Regions from separate parts of the Enterobacter cloacae complex sp. HYC033_NIDB genome, predicted to be linked through region 2. Evidence: predicted binding sites of a transcription regulator. Region 2 holds the regulator's gene; the other holds the start of a gene.
The links. The regulator PhoB, encoded in region 2, activates phosphate uptake and scavenging genes when phosphate is short. The targets are predictions, from matches to a motif close to CTGTCATAAAACTGNCNNAT.

Region 1 (10,390 bases), 2.2 Mb from region 2:
GCAACGCCGGAAGGGACGCACGCCCTGCGGGTCAGGATGAGCATTACCCGCCACAGCCTGGCCGTGCGTCAGGAGGTGTGCGCGATGATGGCGCTGAACATGCTGCGCCGCTGGCTGAACGGGAAAGAGGTCGCCAGCGAGCACGGCTGGATCAACGTCGTGGAATCGCTGTTCGTAGAGTGAGAGTGTGCCGGGGCAGAGTCCCCGGCAACGGTTACGCCAGCGCTTTTGCCAGCAAGGTAATGGGATGTTCACAGCGTTTGCTGGTGGACATCTCGATCTGCCACTTACAGGTTTCGCAGTCCGTCACCACGATATCTGCGCCGCTCTCTTCAATCTGGCGGAACAGCGGCGCGCCAATGGCCTGTGACGTTGGGTAGTTTTCACGCTTGAAGCCGTAGGTGCCAGCGATGCCGCAGCAGCGTGAGTCCAGCACCGTCAGCTCCAGCCCCGGGATCAGCCGCAGCAGTTCAAGCGTATAGATCGACCAGCCCATCTTCTCCATATGACATGGCGTGTGATACACCACCTTCAGCGGCAATTTGCCCAGCGGTAACGTCTGCCCGCTGTCCAGTTTGCGCCAGAGAAAACGGGTCGCCAGCTCAATGTGCTCGCGCAGGCCGGTGTTATCTACATCCAGCAGATGCGGATATTCATCGCGCAGCGTGAAGGTACAGGTTGACGACGTCGCCAGTACCGGTATGCCTTTGTCGACGATCGCCTCGCGTAAAAAGGTGACGTTGCTGCTCGCCTGCTTGCGCGCTTTGTCGATGAAACCGTTGGCAATCAGCGGAACGCCGCAGCACTTTTCTTTGCTCAGCAGCTGAACGCCCGTTCCCATGGCGTTCAGCACTTTCAGCAGGTCTTTTCCCAGCTGCGGATGGTTGTAGTTCACGTAGCAGCCGTGGAAGAAGGCGACCTGCTCAGAGAACTGCGCCTGTTCTGCCGCCACGGATTTAAACCAGCGGCGGAAGGTGCCGTGAGAATATTTCGGCAGACTGCGGTGATGGTCGATTTTGAGCGTCGCATCCAGCAGCCTGCGCACCGGCTTCAGGGCGGTGGCGGCATTGACGACCGGCGCGAAAGGCGTCGAGAGGCTACCCATCAGATCGGTGTGGCTCAGTATCGCGTCACGCAGCGTCGGTTTTTGCGTACTGTAGCGGGCGCGGGCGCGCTGGATGATATCGCCTATTTTCACGTCCGACGGGCAGGCAACTTCGCAGCGTTTGCAGTTGATGCAGTATTTCAGCGCCTCGTCGTAGAGCGCGCCATCCTTCAGGCGCAGACGCTCCCCGTCGGGACCGGCCTGTTTCGGGCCGGGATAGCGCGGATCGACGCCGCTGACCGGGCAAACCGTGGTGCAGACCGTGCATTTGATACAGCTTTCAAATTGGGTGTCGTTCATTGTGCTCCCTCCCTGCGCTGGATAATCTGCTCCGCGACATGCAGCGCAGTGACGGCGCAGACGCCGCCACCGCAGCCCTGCGCCACGGGATCGTACCCGCCCAGAACCGAGCCGATGGCGTAAAGATTTTCAACCGGTTCCCCGCCCAGCCGCGGGCGCAGTTGGCTGTCGACGATCACGCCGAACTGCTGCCAGGGCTGCGGGGTGAAGAAATCGCTTTGATACCAGTCCGCGCGGGAAGCGCTTTGCCGGACGTCCAGACCGAGGATCGCCTCACGCACGCCATCCCGGCTGCTCAGCAGACCGTTACTGAAGAAACTGCCACTTGCCAGCACCGTAAAGCGTGCGCGAAGCGGGATGTCGCCGTGGTTGCGGGTCCAGATTTCGCTTACCGCGCCCTCAGCCAGGGTGATTTTTTTCACCTCGTCGCCTGCCATCCAGACGCCACCCTGGGCAACAAACTGACGCTGAAGCTGGGTGTGCAGACGAATGCCGGGCACGGAAGGGGGGAGCGTCGGCAGTAAACCGAGCGTACAGGGCAGGCGCGCCGAGAGCCAGCGCCAGAGCCGGTTGTCCGTTAAGCCAAAACAGGCGGGCATAAACAGGGCGTCGCAGGTCTCGCCGAGCGGTTGAAGCGCCGCGTACAGCTGCGGCCAATAACTTTCATTATCCAGCAGGCGGGCAATGTTCACCGCACGAAACTCGCTGGGGTTTTCGCGCAGCACGTCGAGTTCGGGGAGATCAATCTCCGCCGTATCCACCTGAACACCCTGCTGTCTGAGAGACGCGGCGGCCAGATGTGGCTGGAAATCGAGGAAGCCGCTGATCCCCACCACCCGCACGCGCTCGGCAGCGATGGGGGCGACAGGCACCTCTTCCGGGCTAAGCCAGGCGGCGCGCAGGGTGCCGAGCGGCGTGACGCGCTGATGATTTTGCTCGGCGTCACCCTGCATGCGTGCGCCGCAGGTGGTGAGCAGGTGTTCGGTTTCGCAGGCAAAGCGGGCCATATTCTCTGCGCCCGTCAGGCGGTAGGGATGTTCAGGCGGCAGATCGGCGAACGATAGCGCGCCCAGTAAATCCAGCGAGCCGGAAGAGAAGTGCAGGGCACTCTGACCGCGAGTGACAATGGCGCAGCGCAGACCCCGCTGCGTCAGTTTGAGGCCGCACAGCAGGCCCGCCAGCCCCCCACCCACAATCACGGTATCAAATTTCATGGTTGTGCTCCTTCTCCAGACCGCAAAGCCCCTGATAGACCCAGCGGGTAAACTCGCTTTCGCGCAGGGCATCGCCCCAGGCGACGGGCTGAATGCCTTTCCAGCGCTCGTTTAAAAAATCGCTGAGCTGGGCAAGCGACTGGGTTGACGTGGTGGCGTGAAAACGTTGCAGCAGCCCGGCGGCACGGCAGGCGCACAGCTCCCCCTGACAGGTGCCCATCCCGACGCGCGTGCGGCGGCGTAAATCGAGCAGGTTGTTCACCGTCAGGTTTTCCACGGCATACTGCACCTCGCCTGCGGTCACGGCTTCGCATTCGCACACCAGGCTGCGGCTGAGTCGCCCTTCACCGAGCCAGGTTGGGGTGCGGTCGCCGTGACGGTAAATCGCCGAACCGCGAAGCGGGGCAGGGAGTGAAATGATTTTGTGCAGCGTTTTTTCTGTCGATTGCTGCGAGCCGGGCAGAGCCTGTTCCGCCGTCACGCACGGTGCGGTGTTGCCGAGCTTACGGCAGACGGCATCGGTGGCCCACTGGGCCATCAGCCGGTAGGTCATCAGCTTGCCGCCGGTAATGGTGATAAACCCGTCCATGCCGTCGCGTTCGGCGTGATCGAGCAGCACGATGCCGCGGCTGACGTTACGCCCGCTCGGATCGTTATCGCTGGCGACGAGGGGACGCACGCCCGCGTAGGCACGCAGAATACGCGTCTGCGCCATCACCGGGGCCAGCTTTTCCCCTTCGCGCAGCAGGATATCCACCTCTTCAGCGGTGACGCGGTTGTAATCAATTTCGCTGTAGTCCACATGCATTGAGGTCGTGCCGATTAACGAAATGGTGTCCCCCGGCACGAGGATATCGGCGTCAGACGGTTTACGGCAGCGGTTGATGACATGGTTATTGATGCGGTGGTCGAGGATCAGCAGCGAGCCTTTCGCCGGGAACATGCGCACCGACAGGTCCGCGTATTCCGCGATGCGCTGGCCCCAGATCCCCGCCGCGTTGACCACGACGGCGGCATACAGCTCGCGGTGTTCGTTGTACTGCGCATCAAACACGCGCACCCCGCGCACGGTATTACCTTCACGAATAAGCCCGGTGACGTGATGCCCGGTCAGGATCCGGGCGCCATGTTCCCGCGCGTCGAGCATATTGGCGGCGGTCAGGCGGAAAGGATCAACGGTTCCGTCCGGTACTTTTACCGCGCCCAGTAACGCCGGGTTTACCGAGGGTTCAAGACGGCGCGCCTGCGCAGGATCGATCGCCTCGGCCTGAATGCCTGCCGCCGTGCAGGCGGTGATAAAGGTTTGCTGAAAGCCGAGGTCATCTTCTGGAAGGGTGATAAAAAGACCGTTGGTCGGTTCAACGCAGTGGCGGGCGATGCGCCTGAGGATCTGGTTTTCAGCGATACACTCGCGTGCTGACTCAGCGTCAGTGACCGCATAGCGGGCGCCGCTGTGCAACAGACCGTGATTACGTCCCGTCGCGCCGGTGGCGATATCGTGGCGTTCCAGAAGCGTGACGCTCAATCCCCGCAGGGCGCAGTCGCGTGCGATGCCGGCACCCGTCGCGCCACCGCCAATGATAATCACATCGCTGAAGCGTGGATCGTGAATTGTCATTGCCTTTCCTCTATGTTCGTTTTTTAGCATTTAGCCACATTGATCGTGTGGTTTGTTTGATTTCGAACATAAACGCGCGAAATTCGAAAGTGAAACGTGATTTCATGCGCTTTTTTGCGCATTCTGTCATATTTCTGTAACAATCTGTGCGTTGATTCACAGTAACATTCACCGTGATTTCTTAACATCGCCGCCTCTGTAGCCGGGCGCGAGATGCCCGGTCATTTTTTGAAAGGCCACGGAGGCTGTTATGCTCAGTATCTTTAAACCTGCGCCACATCGGGCGCGACTGCCAGAGGCAGAGATTGATCCTCTCTACCGCCGTCTGCGTTGGCAAATCTTCCTCGGGATCTTCTTCGGGTATGCGGCGTACTATCTGGTACGTAAAAACTTTGCGCTCGCCATGCCGTACCTGGTGGAGCAGGGCTTCTCTCGCGGCGATCTGGGATTTGCGCTGTCGGGGATCTCCATCGCGTACGGTTTTTCGAAGTTCATTATGGGGTCGGTGTCGGATCGCTCGAATCCGCGCGTGTTCCTGCCCGCCGGCCTGATCCTAGCGGCCGCGGTGATGCTGTTCATGGGCTTTGTGCCGTGGGCGACCTCCAGCATTGCCATCATGTTCGTGCTGCTGTTCCTCTGCGGCTGGTTCCAGGGGATGGGATGGCCGCCATGCGGACGCACCATGGTTCACTGGTGGTCACAGAAAGAGCGTGGTGGAATTGTTTCGGTCTGGAACTGTGCGCATAACGTCGGGGGCGGGCTTCCGCCGCTGCTGTTCCTGCTGGGGATGGCCTGGTTCAACGACTGGCATGCCGCGCTCTATATGCCAGCCTTTGGCGCCATTCTGGTGGCGATTATCGCCTTCGCTCTGATGCGCGACACCCCACAGTCCTGCGGCCTGCCGCCGATTGAAGAGTACAAAAACGACTACCCGGATGATTACAGCGAGAAGCACGAAGAAGAGCTGACGGCAAAGCAGATCTTCATGAAGTATGTGCTGCCAAACAAGCTGCTGTGGTACATCGCGGTGGCGAACGTATTTGTCTACCTGCTGCGCTACGGGATCCTCGACTGGTCGCCAACCTACCTGAAAGAGGTGAAGCACTTCGCGCTGGATAAATCCTCCTGGGCCTATTTCCTGTATGAATACGCGGGCATTCCCGGCACGCTGATCTGTGGCTGGATGTCGGACAAAGTGTTTAAGGGCAACCGTGGGGCGACGGGCGTGTTCTTTATGACGCTGGTCACCATCGCGACGGTCGTTTACTGGCTTAACCCGCCGGGGAATCCGGGTGTGGATATGGCCTGTATGATCGTCATCGGCTTCCTGATTTATGGTCCGGTTATGCTGATTGGTCTGCATGCCCTGGAGCTGGCGCCGAAGAAAGCGGCAGGCACGGCGGCAGGCTTTACCGGTCTGTTTGGCTACCTCGGCGGTTCGGTCGCTGCGAGCGCCATCGTCGGCTACACCGTCGACTTCTTCGGCTGGGATGGCGGCTTTATGGTGATGATTGGCGGCAGCGTGCTGGCTGTTCTGCTGCTGGTTGTTGTGATGATTGGTGAAAAACGTCACCACGCCGAAGTGCTGGCGCGTCGTCAATAAGGAGCATTGCGATGAAATTAACTCAGTTAGCGACAGGTCTGCTGCTGGCGGGCCTGATGACAAGCTCCGCGCTGGCGGCGGATAAGATCGTGATCGCCCACCGTGGCGCCAGCGGTTATCTGCCGGAGCATACGCTGCCGGCAAAAGCGATGGCCTATGCCCAGGGCGCGGATTATCTGGAGCAGGATCTGGTGATGACGAAGGACGACCAGCTGGTCGTTCTGCATGACCACTATCTTGACCGCGTGACGGACGTGGCGGAACGTTTCCCGGATCGCGCCCGTAAAGATGGTCGCTACTACGCCATCGACTTCACGCTGGCGGAGATCCGCTCGCTGAAGTTTACCGAGGGCTTCGAGATTGAAAACGGTAAGAAGGTACAGGTCTATCCGGGACGTTTCCCGATGGGCAAGTCTGACTTCCGTATTCACACCTTCGAAGAGGAGATCGAGTTTGTTCAGGGGCTGAACCACTCGACAGGAAAAAATATCGGTATCTACCCGGAAATCAAAGCGCCGTGGTTCCACCATCAGGAAGGGAAGGACATTGCCGCGAAGACGCTGGAGGTACTGAAAATGTACGGCTACACCAGCAAGCAGGATAAGGTTTTCCTGCAATGTTTCGACGCCGCGGAACTGAAGCGCATCAAAACCGAGCTGGAGCCGAAAATGGGGATGGATCTCAATCTGGTGCAGCTGATTGCGTATACCGACTGGAATGAAACCCAGGAAAAACAGCCGGACGGGAAGTGGGTGAACTACAGCTACGACTGGATGTTTAAGCCGGGCGCGATGAAGCAGATTGCGCAGTACGCCGACGGCATCGGGCCGGATTACCACATGCTGGTGGCGGAAGGCTCAACGCCGGGTCACGTGAAGCTGACGGCGATGGTGAAAGAGGCGCATGCGAGCAAGATGCAGGTGCATCCGTATACCGTACGCGCAGACCAGCTGCCGGAGTATGCGACGGACGTGAATCAGCTTTACGACGTGCTGTATAACCAGGCGGATGTGGACGGGTTGTTTACGGATTTCCCGGATAAAGCGGTGAGCTTTTTGAAGGATAAACGCTGAAATTGCCGGGTGGCGGCTGCGCCTTACCCGGCCTACGAACTGCGGTTTTGTAGGTCGGGTCAGCGAAGCGCCACCCGACATAATTACATCTCGATCTCAATATCGCCTTTTGCCCGGCAGCAGCAGGGCAAAATCTCCCCTTCACTGATAAAGGCCAGCGGTTCGGTCAGCCAGTCTACCTGGCCTGCGACCAGACGGCAGCGGCAGGAGCCGCAGTAGCCTTCACGACACTGGTACTCTACTTCTACCTGATGCGCTTCAAGCGCCACCAGCAGAGAAGGGTGCTCTTCCTGGCACAACACCTCTGTACCAGAAAGGCTCAGCGTTACGCGGCTCATCAGAGCTGGAAATCGCTCAGGTCGTCGGTGTTGACTTCAGAATCAATCTGACCGACCAGATAAGAACTCACTTCCACTTCCTGCGGCGCAACCTGCACGTTATCGGACACCAGCCAGGTGTTGATCCACGGAATCGGGTTAGAGCGCGTCTGGAATGGCAGATCGAGACCCACAGCCTGCATGCGGATGTTAGTGATGTACTCCACGTACTGGCACAGAATGTCTTTGTTCAGGCCAATCATGGAGCCGTCGCGGAACAGGTAGTCTGCCCACTCTTTCTCCTGCTGGGCGGCCAGCACGAACAGATCGTAGCATTCCTGCTTGCACTCTTCGGCAATCGCAGCCATTTCCGGGTCGTCCGCGCCGCTGCGCAGCAGGTTCAGCATGTGCTGAGTCCCGGTCAGATGCAGGGCTTCGTCACGGGCGATCAGGCGGATGATTTTGGCGTTGCCTTCCATCAGCTTGCGCTCGGCAAAGGCGAAGGAGCAGGCGAAGCTCACGTAGAAGCGGATCGCTTCCAGCGCGTTAACGCTCATCAGGCACAGGTACAGCTGCTTTTTCAGGGCTCGCAGGTTTACGGTAATGGTTTTGCCGTTCACGTTATGCGTGCCTTCGCCCAGCAGATGCCAGTAGCTGGTCATCTCGATCAGCTCATCGTAGTAGTGCGCAATGCCTTCCGCGCGCTTCTGGATCTGCTCGTTGGTGACGATATCGTCAAACACCACCGCCGGATCGTTCACGATGTTGCGGATGATGTGGGTGTAAGAGCGGGAGTGGATCGTCTCGGAGAACGCCCAGGTTTCCACCCAGGTTTCCAGCTCAGGAATCGAGATCAGCGGCAGCAGCGCCACGTTCGGACTACGGCCCTGGATGGAGTCCAGTAGCGTCTGGTACTTCAGGTTGCTGAGGAAGATGTGCTTTTCGTGTTCCGGCAGCGCCTGGAAATCGATACGGTCGCGGGAAACGTCAACTTCTTCCGGACGCCAGAAGAAGGAGAGTTGCTTTTCAATCAGCTTTTCGAAGATGTCATATTTTTGCTGATCGTAGCGTGCCACGTTGACCGGCTGGCCGAAGAACATCGGCTCTTTGAGCTGGTCGTTTTTCGTCTGTGAAAAGGTGGTATATGCCATTGCGGTGAGTCCTGTTGAGATTTTATTGCCCGGCGGCACTGCGTTTGCCGGGCCTACAAAACCGTAGGCCGGGTAAGCGTAGCGCCACCCGGCGAAGTGCTTAGATCTTACATGCGCCGCTTTCGCAGCCATCGTCCTGAATTGACGGCACCAGGTCGTCCTGGGCGTCTTCCGCACCATCACGGGTGTTGTGATAGTACAGCGTTTTCACGCCAAATTTGTAGGCGGTGAGCAGGTCTTTCAGCAGTTGCTGCATCGGAACCTTGCCAGACGGGAAGCGCGTTGGGTCGTAGTTGGTATTGGCAGAGATCGACTGGTCGATAAACTTCTGCATGATACCCACCAGTTGCAGATAGCCGTCGTTGTTTGGCATTTCCCACAGTAGCTCGTAGTTGTCACCCAGCGTTTCGTAATCCGGCACCACCTGACGCAGCACGCCGTCTTTCGACGCTTTGATGCTGACGTGGCCGCGCGGCGGTTCAATACCGTTGGTGGCGTTAGAGATCTGCGACGAGGTCTCGGACGGCATCAGGGCAGAGAGCGTGGAGTTACGCAGGCCGTGGGTCTTGATGGACTCGCGCAGGCCTTCCCAATCGAGATGCAGCGGCTCGCTGACAATCGCATCCAGGTCTTTCTTGTAGGTGTCGATTGGCAGAATGCCTTTCGCGTAGGTGGTTTCGTTGAACCACGGGCACGCGCCTTGCTCTTTCGCCAGCTCGTTGGACGCTTTCATCAGGTAGTACTGAATCGCTTCGAACGTCTGGTGCGTCAGGTTGTTGGCGCTGCCGTCGGAGTAACGCTTGCCGTTTTTCGCCAGCCAGTAGGCGAAGTTGATCACGCCGATACCCAGGGTGCGACGGCCCATTGCACCGCGTTTAGCGGCCGGGATTGGGTAATCCTGGTAGTCCAGCAGGGCGTCGAGCGCACGAACCGCCAGCACCGCCAGCTCTTCCAGCTCGTCCAGGCTCTTAATCGCACCCAGGTTGAACGCGGACAGCGTACAGAGCGCGATTTCACCGTTTTCGTCGTTCACGTCTTCCAGCGGTTTGGTCGGCAGGGCGATCTCCAGGCACAGGTTAGACTGGCGCACTGGCGCAACCACCGGATCGAACGGGCTGTGGGTGTTGCAGTGGTCAACGTTCTGGATGTAGATACGACCGGTAGAGGCACGTTCCTGCATCATCAGGGAGAACAGATCGACCGCTTTCACGCGCTGCTTGCGGATGCTGTCGTCTTTTTCATATTTGGTGTACAGACGCTCGAACTCGTCCTGATCGGCGAAGAACGCGTCGTACAGACCCGGGACGTCGGACGGGCTGAAGAGGGTGATGTCTTCCCCTTTCAGCAGACGGGTGTACATCAGCTTGTTGATCTGCACGCCGTAGTCCATGTGACGCACGCGGTTGCCTTCCACGCCGCGGTTGTTCTTCAGAACCAGCAGACTTTCCACTTCCAGGTGCCACATCGGGTAGAACAGGGTCGCTGCACCACCACGCACGCCGCCCTGAGAGCAGGATTTTACTGCCGTCTGGAAGTGCTTGTAGAACGGAATACAGCCGGTGTGGAACGCTTCACCGCCGCGGATCGGGCTGCCCAGTGCACGGATACGGCCGGCGTTGATGCCGATACCGGCACGCTGGGAGACGTATTTCACGATGGCGCTGGAGGTCGCGTTGATGGAATCCAGGCTGTCACCACACTCGATCAGTACGCAGGAGCTGAACTGACGGGTAGGGGTACGCACGCCAGACATGATTGGCGTAGGCAGAGAAATCTTGAACGTAGAGACCGCATCGTAGAAACGCTTCACGTAGTCCAGACGGGTTTCACGCGGGTAATTAGAGAACAGGCAGGCGGCCACCAGAATATAGAGGAACTGGGCGCTCTCGTAGATTTCGCCCGTCACACGGTTCTGAACCAGGTATTTACCTTCGAGCTGCTTCACCGCCGCGTAGGAGAAGTTCATGTCGCGCCAGTGATCGATAAACCCGTTCATCTGCTCGAACTCT
Region 2 (10,390 bases):
ACAGCAGGATCATGATCCACACCCACACCGTCGCAAAGGTCGCCAGTGACGCAATCACCAGGAAGACGTTCTCCGGCATGATGTAATTCAGGTAAACCGAGAACAGCAGCGCCACGGTCATGACCAGCACCGTTACCCACGGGGTGCCGCGACGCGATGTTTTGGCAAACACCTTCGGCGCACTGCCCTGCTCCGCCATGCCGTGCAGCATACGACCCACGCCGAAGACGTCACTGTTGATGGCCGACAGCGAGGCGGTCAGTACCACAAAGTTGAGAATGCTGGCGGCAAACGCAATGCCCATATGCTGGAAAGTCAGGACAAACGGGCTGCCGTTGGTGCCCACCTGGTTCCACGGGTAGATGGACATAATCACAAACAACGTGCCCACGTAGAACACCAGGATACGCATCGGCACCGAGTTGATGGCGCGCGGAATGGACTTCTCCGGATCTTTCGCTTCCCCGGCGGTGATGCCGATAATCTCAATACCGCCATAGGCGAACATGACCATCTGGAGCGACATGACCATCCCGAGCCAGCCGTTGCTGAAGAAGCCGCCGTTGCTCCACAGGTTATGGATGCCGGTTGGCTGCCCACCGTTGCCGATACCCCAGATGATGATGCCGAAACCGGCGAGGATCATGATGATAATGGTCGCGACCTTGAAGAAGGAGAACCAGAACTCCAGCTCGCCAAACACCTTCACGCTCATCAGGTTAACGGCGCAGATGATCAGCACCACGCTCAGTACCCAGATCCAGTGCGGCACGGCGGGGAACCAGACCCCCATATAGATGCCAAACGCCGTCACATCGGCAATGGCGACAATCAGGATTTCGAAGCAGTAGGTCCAGCCGGTGATAAACCCGGCCAGCGGGCCTAAGTTTTCTTGTGCGTAGCGGGAGAAGGAACTGGCAGACGGGTTGTGAACCGACATCTCCCCCAGCGCACGCATGATGATATAGGCCGCCACGCCGCCGATGATGTAGGCCAGCAGAACGCTTGGACCGGCCATTTTGATGGCATCTGCCGAGCCATAAAAAAGACCGGTGCCGATAGCCGAGCCCAGCGCCATAAAGCGGATGTGGCGGGTGCTCAATCCACGTTTAAGTTTGTTAGTGCTTTCCATTAAAATCTTGCCATTCAACACGAAAAAAACAAAAAACCACGGGGCCTTAAGCCCCGTGGTTAAACAATTTGTTGCCGTTGATTAATGGGCGTTGGATGTCACCTGACGCCCTGCCGCACGGTCCCAGATAATCGCCAGAACCAGCGCTACAACGGAAGGCATCAGCCAGGCCAGGCCCTGCTCGGACAGCGGCAGACGCTGTGTCCAGGCTGGCAGGATTTCTGCAAATGCTGATGCTTTGATCCCGTCAAGGATACCAAAAATCAGGCTGATAAACATGGCCGGCGCAATAATTCGCGTCGAGTTATGCCACCACGGGCGGGTGAAGCTCAGCACCACCAGCACGATACATGGCGGATAGATCGCCGTCAGCACCGGAATTGACACCTGAATCAGGTGGCTCAGACCGAGGTTTGACACCGCCATGGAGAAGATGCCAAGGATAAACACCAGCGTGCGGTAAGAGAGCGGCAGATACTGAGCGAAGAACTCCGCGCAGGCGCAGGTCAGACCCACCGCCGTCACCAGACAGGCCAGGAAAATCAGCGCCGCCAGCAGCATGCTGCCTGCACCACCAAAGGTATGCTGCACGTAAGCATGCAGGATCGCCGCGCCGTTTGCGCTCTGATCGACCAGCGTTGCGCTATCTGAACCCAGACGGAACAGCGCCAGATACAACAGCGTCAGGCCGACACCGGCCATCAGGCCAGCCCAGATGGTGTAGCGAGTCAGCAGGCGCGCTTCGGTCACCCCGCGGGAACGCGCGGCGTTAACGATAACGATACCAAACACCATCGCACCGAGCGTATCCATTGTCAGATAGCCGTTCACGAAACCGTTTGAGAACGCCGCGTTCTGATAAGCGTCCATCGCGGAGCTGATGGGCCCCGCAGGCCAGACGATGGCCGCAACCGCCAGCACGATCAGCGCCACAATTTTCAGCGGAGCCAGGAAGTTACCCACGGTATCCAGCAGTTTGCCGGGATAGAGAGAAACCAGAATCACGATGGCGAAGTAAATGAGGCTGTAAATAAACAGCGGCATCGCGCCGTCACCGGTCAGCGGGGCGATACCCACTTCAAAGGAGACGGTCGCCGTACGTGGGGTCGCGAACAGCGGGCCAACGGCCAGATAGCAGACGGTTGCCAGCAGAACGCCAGCCACTTTGCCAATCGGGGTGCTGAGGCTGTCCACACCGCCACCGACTTTCGCCAGCGCGATAACGGTCAGTACCGGCAGGCCCACGGCAGTAAGCAGGAAGCCAAACGCAGCCGTCCAGACGTGTTCACCCGCCTGTAAGCCAACCATTGGAGGAAAAATGATGTTACCTGCGCCAACGAACAGCGCAAATGTCATAAAGCCCAGCGCGATAATGTCACGCGATTTCAAGTGATGGGTCATAAAACCTTACTGCCTGTGGATGTGGTGTTGAATACGTTGAGATTTTCGCCATCCCTCACGGGACGATACAGCGGAAAATTTGCTCAATTTCAGCGGGATATGCTCCCGTCCTGGCGTGGCGAAGAATAGTTTTTCGATTTACCACGCAAATACAGTCGGTCTGACAGTATATGGGGGGCAATTTAAACGCTTATAACGTTTAAAGGCAAGAAGGGATCGTAAAACCAGAACAATATGCCAGCATGAAAATTCAGACCAAAATAATATGCCATGTATAAGAAAAACTCATGGCTAATCATGCGAACAAAAAAGCACCAGCCGTATAATATTCATCCGCGTTTCGCTTGACTGCAAAGCAAACGGGCCAGCAATCGCTGGCCCGTGGAAAGGTAGCCTGACACATCTGCCGTCAGGCGCTTTTTTTGGCAATTAATCGTTCCGGAATCACGAAGCTAAAGCGCGTGCCCTTACCCAAGGTGCTTTCGATATTGAGCCGGCTTTCGTGATGGCTGACGGCATGCTTCACAATTGCCAGTCCCAGTCCGCTCCCGCCGGTCTGCCGCGAGCGCGCCTTATCCACCCGGTAGAATCGTTCGGTGAGACGCGGGAGGTGCTCGGGCCCGATCCCCGGCCCGTTGTCCTCGACGCTAAACTCAGCGCCCGCCGGGGTATGCTGCCAGCTCACCGCGATATGCGTCCCTTTCGGGGTATGATTCACGGCGTTATAGACCAGGTTTGAGATAGCGCTTCGCAGCTCATCTTCACTGCCGAGCACTTTCAGCGTGTTATCAACGTCAAAACTCAGGGTGTGCTGATTATGACTCAGCGTTTGGGCTTCGCGCTCCACCACCCGCAACATCATCGGCACATCAATGATGTCGTTTAGCGCCAGCGACGGGGCAGCCTCAATCTTTGAAAGCGTCAGCAGCTGTTTGACCAGCCCTTCCATGCGGAACGTCTGCTCCCGCATGGTATGCAGTGCTTTCTCACGCGGCGCCCCCTCAAGCGTTTGCTCCTGCATCATCTCCAGGTAGCCCTGAAGCACCGTCAACGGCGTACGCAGCTCGTGGCTAACGTTGGCAAAGAAGTTACGTCTCGCGCCCTCAAGCTGGTGCATCTGGGTAACGTCCCGCGCTACCATCAGCCACTGCCGATCGCTGTAGGGCATCACGCGGATTTCCAGATGGCGACCGTTATTGAGCTTCAGATTGTGCGGGCGCGAAAAATCCCGCTTTTTCAGATACAGCGTGAACTCGGGATAACGCAGAAGGTTCAGGATGTTCTGACCATTATCATCCGGCCAGCGCAGGCCCAGCAGCTGTTGCGCGAGGCCATTACACCAGAAGATTGTCCCTTCTTCTGTCGTCAGGATCACCGCGTCCGGCAGCGACTCCGCACCGCTACGAAAGCGTTTGATCAGGCTTCCCAGCTCACGACGGCGCTTTTTGTTACGCATCTGCATCTGGTGCAGGCCGTAGAGTAGCGGTTCCCAGCTCCCGCTTCCCGGCGGGGGTGTCATACTTCTGTCGACCCACAGCCACCAGGAGAGACGCAGTAAATTCCAGAAATGCCAGACGAGCAATCCCGTCACGGCCACCAGTAAAAACCACGGCAGATAGCCAAAGATAGCCCCCAGAATGAGGGCCGGAATACAACATAAGATCAGTTCAAAGACGAGCCTTTTCCATGACAGACGTTCCAGCACGCGTCACACTCCTGTCATTGTTCAGAAACGGGTCGAGAAACGATAACCCGTGCCGCGGACCGTCTGTACCATGCGATCGTGGCCGCTCAGTTCCAGTGCTTTACGCAGGCGGCGAATATGGACGTCAACCGTTCGGTCTTCGACATAGACGTTAGTTCCCCAGACGTTATTCAGCAACTGTTCGCGGCTGTAAACGCGCTCCGGGTGGGTCATAAAGAAGTGCAGGAGTTTAAATTCGGTCGGTCCCATATCGAGGGGATTTTCACCGGTCATGACCCGGTGTGAGGTAGGATCCAGGCTCAGCCCCTGCATCTCAATCACCTCTTCCACCGCCATCGGTGAAATACGGCGCATCACGGCTTTGATACGCGCCACCAGCTCTTTCGGGGAGAACGGTTTAGTGATGTAATCGTCCGCGCCGGTTTCCAGACCGCGCACGCGATCCTCTTCCTCGCCGCGCGCCGTCAGCATTACCACCGGGATATCGCGGGTCATCGCCTCGCGTTTGATATGCTTGATAAACTGCAATCCGGAACCGCCAGGCAGCATCCAGTCCAGCAGGATCAGATCGGGCCAGGGTTCATTCAGCTGGTTCACCGCGCTGTCATAATCTTCCGCTTCAACCGGCTGGAAGCCATTTTGTTCAAGCACGAAGCACACCATTTCACGGATCGGAGCTTCATCTTCTACGACCAGAATACGTCTCGCCATACTTTGCCCTGTCTTATCGTATTTAAGTTACAAGTCTGTAATGCGGCGTCATTATGCGTCAGATTTATGACAGATTTATGAAAAACATTACCACTATAAATAGCAAACTGTTGTTTTATTACAGCGGTTATTTTCCGTTCCCCGAACGTTTATAATCCTGCTTTCTTATTATTGCCACGGATCTTTTATGCGCATACTTCACACCTCAGACTGGCACCTGGGTCAAAATTTTTACAGCAAAAGCCGCGCCGCGGAACATGAAGCGTTCCTGAACTGGCTGCTGGAGACGGCTCAGGCTCACGAGGTGGACGCGATTATTGTGGCGGGCGACATTTTTGATACCGGATCGCCGCCGAGCTATGCGCGTGAGCTGCACAACCGTTTTGTGGTCAACCTCCAGCAAACCGGTTGTCACCTTGTGATTGTCGCCGGAAACCATGACTCGGTGGCGACGCTGAATGAATCCCGCGATATTCTGGCGTTCCTCAATACCACCGTGGTGGCCAGCGCCGGACACGCGCCGCAGATCCTGAAAAAACGCGACGGCACGCCGGGCGCAGTGCTGTGCCCAATTCCGTTTTTACGCCCGCGCGATATCGTGCAAAGCCAGGCAGGTCTGTCCGGCAGCGAAAAACAGCAGCATCTGTTGCAGGCCATCACCCGCTATTATCACCAGCAACATACGGAAGCCTGCGCCCTGCGCGGCGATCAGGCCATTCCGATCATTGCCACCGGGCACCTCACCACCGTCGGAGCCAGTAAGAGTGATGCGGTGCGCGAGATCTATATCGGTACGCTGGACGCGTTTCCGGCGCAAAACTTCCCCCCCGCCGACTACATTGCCCTCGGGCATATTCACCGGGCGCAGATCATCGGCGGCTGCGAGCATATCCGCTACTGCGGCTCGCCCATTTCGCTCAGTTTTGACGAAACGGGCAAAGCCAAATCCGTGCATCTGGTGAGCTTCACCGGAGGCAAACTCAGCGCCGTTGAGACGCTTGAGGTGCCGGTCACCCAGCCGCTGGCGGTGCTGAAAGGCGATCTGGCCGCCATTACCGCTCAGCTTGAGCAGTGGCGCGGCGCAGCGCTTAATCCCCCCGTCTGGCTCGATATCGAAATCACCACCGACGACTACCTGTACGATATGCAGCGTAAAATACAGACGCTGACGGAAGACCTTCCCGTGGAGGTGCTGCTGGTACGCCGCAGCCGCGAGCAGCGCGAGAAAATACTGCTCAACGCCCAGCGTGAAACGCTTAGCGAACTTCGGGTTGAAGAGGTGTTCGCGCGGCGGCTTGCGCATGAAGAGGTGGACGAGGCCAGACGCACCAGGCTTAACGAGCTGTTTGCCCAGACCCTGCATTCCCTCCATGACGAGGACGAAAACGCATGAAAATTCTGAGCCTGCGCCTGAAAAATCTGAATTCGCTAAAGGGTGAGTGGAAAATTGATTTCACCGCGGAGCCGTTCGCCAGCAACGGACTGTTTGCCATCACCGGCGCAACCGGCGCGGGTAAAACCACGCTGCTGGATGCCATCTGCCTGGCGCTTTACCACGAAACGCCGCGTCTTAATAAGGTCTCTCAGGCGCAAAACGACCTGATGACGCGCGATACCGCCGAATGCCTGGCAGAAGTGGAATTTGAGGTCAAAGGCGTTGCTTATCGCGCTTTCTGGAGCCAGAACCGCGCCCGCAACCAGCCGGACGGGAACTTACAGGCACCGCGCGTTGAGCTGGCCCGCTGCGAAGACGGCAAAATTCTGGCCGACAAAGTCACGGATAAGCTGGAACAAACCGCCACGCTTACCGGGCTGGACTATGGTCGCTTTACCCGTTCGATGTTGCTCTCTCAGGGGCAGTTTGCCGCCTTCCTGAATGCTAAACCGAGCGATCGCGCAGAGCTGCTGGAGGAACTGACCGGCACGGAAATTTACGGCCAGATTTCCGCCATGGTTTTTGAAAAACACAAAGCGGCACGTAACGCGCTGGAGATGTGCGAAGCGCAGGCCGCAGGGGTTGTGCTGCTGAGCGAGGAACAGCAGCAGCACTTGCAGCAAAGTTTGCAGGCACTTACTGACGAAGAAAAAGTCCTGCTGGCACAGCAGCAAAGCCAACAGAAAGATTTTCAGTGGCTTACGCGTAACGACGAACTGATACGTGAGCAGCAGCGTGCAGCCGCTTCGCAGCAGCAGGCGCAACAGGCTCTGACGGACGCCGCGCCCCAACTGGCGAAGCTCAAGCTGGCGCAGCCCGCCGCCCAGCTACGTCCGCTATGGGAGTATCAGCAGGAGCAGACCACCCGCCTGGCGCAGACAACAGAGCGAATTGTTGAAGTAAATACTCGCTTACTCGACAGAGCGGTGCAGCGCTCGCGTATTCGCAACGGTGCGCTGCGCAACCGTGAACAGTTGCAGACAGAGCACAAGGTACTGACGCAGTGGCTGACCGAACACGATCGTTTCCGTCAGTGGGGGCAGGAAATTGCCGGCTGGCGGGCGCATTTTACGCAACTGGGTCGCGATAAAAATCAGCTTGTTGCCCAGTCAGCGCGCATGGCTGAGCTTCGTCAGAAGCTGGCTGAGATGCCTGAAAGTAGGTTGACGCTGACGGCTGAGGATCTCGCGACGGCAATGGAGCAACAGGCACAGTCGCGGGCGCTCCGCCAGCGTCTGACAGCGCTTCACGCTCGCTATCAGCCGCTGCAAAAACGACTGCGCCAGAATGCGGAAAGCGTGCAGAAAGCGCAGGCTGAGCAGGCTAAGTTCAATGAAACGCTGATCCTGCGGCGTCAGCAGTTCAAAGAGAAAAATCAGCACTATGCCGACCTGAAAGCGCTCTGTGAGCGTGAGGCGACAATCAAGGATCTTGAGAACTATCGTGCACAGCTCGAAGCGGGTAAGCCTTGCCCGCTCTGCGGTTCACGCGAACACCCGGCAGTTGTGCAGTATCAGGCGCTTGAACTGACTGACAATCAGCGCCGCCGCGACGCGCTGGAGAAAGAGGTTGCCGCGCTAAAAGAGGAAGGATTGCTGGTGCTCGGGCAGGTGAATGCGCTGACCCAACAGATCCAGCGCGAGACAGAGGAAGCACAGGCTCTCTCTGAGGAAGAGCAAGCACTTACTAAGGAGTGGCTGGAGGTCTGCGCCTCCCTGAACATAGCGCTGAATATTCAGGATGATATAGCCCCCTGGATGAGCGAACAGGAACAGTATGAACGCCAGCTGTATCAGCTCAGCCAGCGTCTGACGCTGCAAAACCAGCTCAATGAACAGGAAGGTCAGGCGCGCCAGTACCAGCAGCAGCTGACGGCGACGCGTCAGGCGCTGGCGGCCTCGTTACAATCGCTGTCGCTTAGCGTGCCCGATGAAGGGGCTGAAAGCGCCTGGCTGAGCGCGCGCGAAAGCGAATATACCCTGTGGCAGGAAAAACAGGCCCAGCACGGTACGATTCAGGAAGGTATTAACGCCCTGATGCCCATTCTGGAAACGCTGCCGGTTACCAATGATGCAGAAGCCGACGCGGTTATCCCTGAGAACTGGCGCGGCATCCACGACGAATGCGTGTCGCTGCAAAGTCAGCTCACCACCCTACAGCAACAGGAGACGCTTGAGCGTGAACGGCTCCAGCAATCACAGGCTCAGTTCAACGCCGCGCTGACCGCGAGCTGCTTTGCCGATCGGGACGCATTTCTCTCCGCCCTGCTGGATGAAACGTCGATCCACCAGCTTGAACAACAAAAGCAGACGCTGGAAAACCAGCTCCAGCAGGCCACGGCGCTTTCGATGCAGGCAAGCCAGCAGCTTCAGGCGCATCAGGCACAGCGCCCCGAGGGGCTGGAAACCGATGCCGCAACGCTTCAGGCGCAGTTACACCAGCTGGCGCAACAGCTTCGGGACAACACCACGCATCAGGGGGAGATCCGCCAGCAGCTCAAACAGGACGCCGATAACCGTCTGCACCAGCAGGCGCTTATGCAGCAGATTGAGGAGGCGGCGCGTCAGGCCGACGACTGGGGCTATCTCAACGCGCTGATAGGCTCCAGCACCGGCGATAAATTCCGTAAATTCGCCCAGGGGCTGACGCTGGATAATCTGGTGTGGCTTGCCAACCAGCAGCTCAACCGTCTGCATGGCCGCTATCTGCTTCAGCGTAAAGCCAGCGACGCGCTGGAGCTGGAAGTGGTCGATACCTGGCAGGCCGATGCGGTACGCGATACCCGTACCCTTTCCGGCGGGGAGAGTTTCCTGGTCAGTCTGGCGCTGGCTTTAGCGCTTTCCGATCTGGTCAGTCACAAAACGCGCATTGACTCGCTGTTCCTGGATGAAGGATTCGGCACGCTCGACAGCGAAACGCTGGACACCGCGCTGGACGCGCTCGACGCGCTGAACGCCACCGGGAAAACCATTGGCGTGATCAGCCACGTAGAGGCAATGAAAGAGCGCATTCCGGTGCAGATCAAAGTGAAGAAGATCAACGGGCTGGGATATAGCAGGCTGGACAGGGAGTTTGCGGTGCAGTAAATGGGGGGATGATGCGCTCTGGTGCCCTCATCCTGGCCCTCTCCCACGGGGAGAGGGCACAAACATCAAAAACGGTTTTGCGTTTATTCCGGCCAGAGCCACGCCGCGCCGCGCACTCCGCTGGAATCTCCGTGGACGGCTTTGCGGATCGGCGTTTCGCACTCGCCGCCAAATACCCACTGTTTCACCAGCGTTGGCACCGTGGCGTACAGCCGGTCAACGTTGCTCATGCCGCCGCCCAGCACAATCACGTCCGGATCGAGGATATTGATCACATGCGCCAGCGACTTAGCCAGCCGCATTTCGTAGCGGCTTAGCGCCAGTTCAGCAACCGGATCCTGCTCCTCAACCAGACGCATAATCTCGTTACCTTTCAGCGGCTGACCGCTCAGACGATGATAATCGGTGGCAAACCCCGTGCCGGAGATAAAGGTCTCAATACAGCCCTGCTTGCCGCAGTAGCACGGCACTTCGGCGCGGTATTTGAGTTCATCTTCGTCCATCCACGGCAGCGGATTGTGCCCCCACTCGCCCGCGGTGCCGTTGCCGCCAATATGCGAACGCCCGCCGATAGCCACGCCCGCTCCGCAGCCGGTGCCGATAATGACCGCAAATACGGTCTGCGCGCCAGCCGCTGCGCCATCCACGGCCTCAGACACCGCCAGGCAGTTGGCATCATTCGCCAGACGCACTTCCCGGTTCAGGCGCTGGCTTAAGTCTTTATCAAACGGCTGACCGTTGAGCCAGGTGGAGTTGGCGTTTTTCACCACGCCGGTATAGGGCGAAATGGAGCCAGGGATCCCCATCCCGACCGTGCCCGTCTCGCCCGTTGCCTGCTCTGCCATATCGACCAGGCGGGCAATCGTCTCTATGGTCTGGTGATAATCATCGCGCGGCGTAGGCAGACGGTGGCGAAACAG

Region 1: the regulator PhoB is predicted to act here: its motif matches at 4,361-4,380, upstream of glpT (glycerol-3-phosphate transporter).

Annotation. Positions count from the first base shown of each region.
Region 1 is NZ_CP115123.1:4,024,533-4,034,922, reverse strand. Features, by position in the region: gene O1721_RS19315 (nicotinamide mononucleotide deamidase-related protein YfaY) at 1-183, shown strand, start outside; gene glpC (anaerobic glycerol-3-phosphate dehydrogenase subunit GlpC) at 215-1,405, opposite strand; gene glpB (glycerol-3-phosphate dehydrogenase subunit GlpB) at 1,402-2,619, opposite strand; gene glpA (anaerobic glycerol-3-phosphate dehydrogenase subunit A) at 2,609-4,237, opposite strand; gene glpT (glycerol-3-phosphate transporter) at 4,488-5,840, shown strand; gene glpQ (glycerophosphodiester phosphodiesterase) at 5,852-6,913, shown strand; gene yfaE (class I ribonucleotide reductase maintenance protein YfaE) at 6,997-7,251, opposite strand; gene nrdB (class Ia ribonucleoside-diphosphate reductase subunit beta) at 7,251-8,381, opposite strand; gene nrdA (class 1a ribonucleoside-diphosphate reductase subunit alpha) at 8,482-10,390, opposite strand, start outside.
Region 2 is NZ_CP115123.1:1,809,515-1,819,904, reverse strand. Features, by position in the region: gene proY (proline-specific permease ProY) at 1-1,132, opposite strand, end outside; gene brnQ (branched-chain amino acid transporter carrier protein BrnQ) at 1,214-2,533, opposite strand; gene phoR (phosphate regulon sensor histidine kinase PhoR) at 2,943-4,238, opposite strand; gene phoB (phosphate response regulator transcription factor PhoB) at 4,260-4,949, opposite strand; gene sbcD (exonuclease subunit SbcD) at 5,137-6,342, shown strand; gene sbcC (exonuclease subunit SbcC) at 6,339-9,470, shown strand; gene mak (fructokinase) at 9,554-10,390, opposite strand, start outside.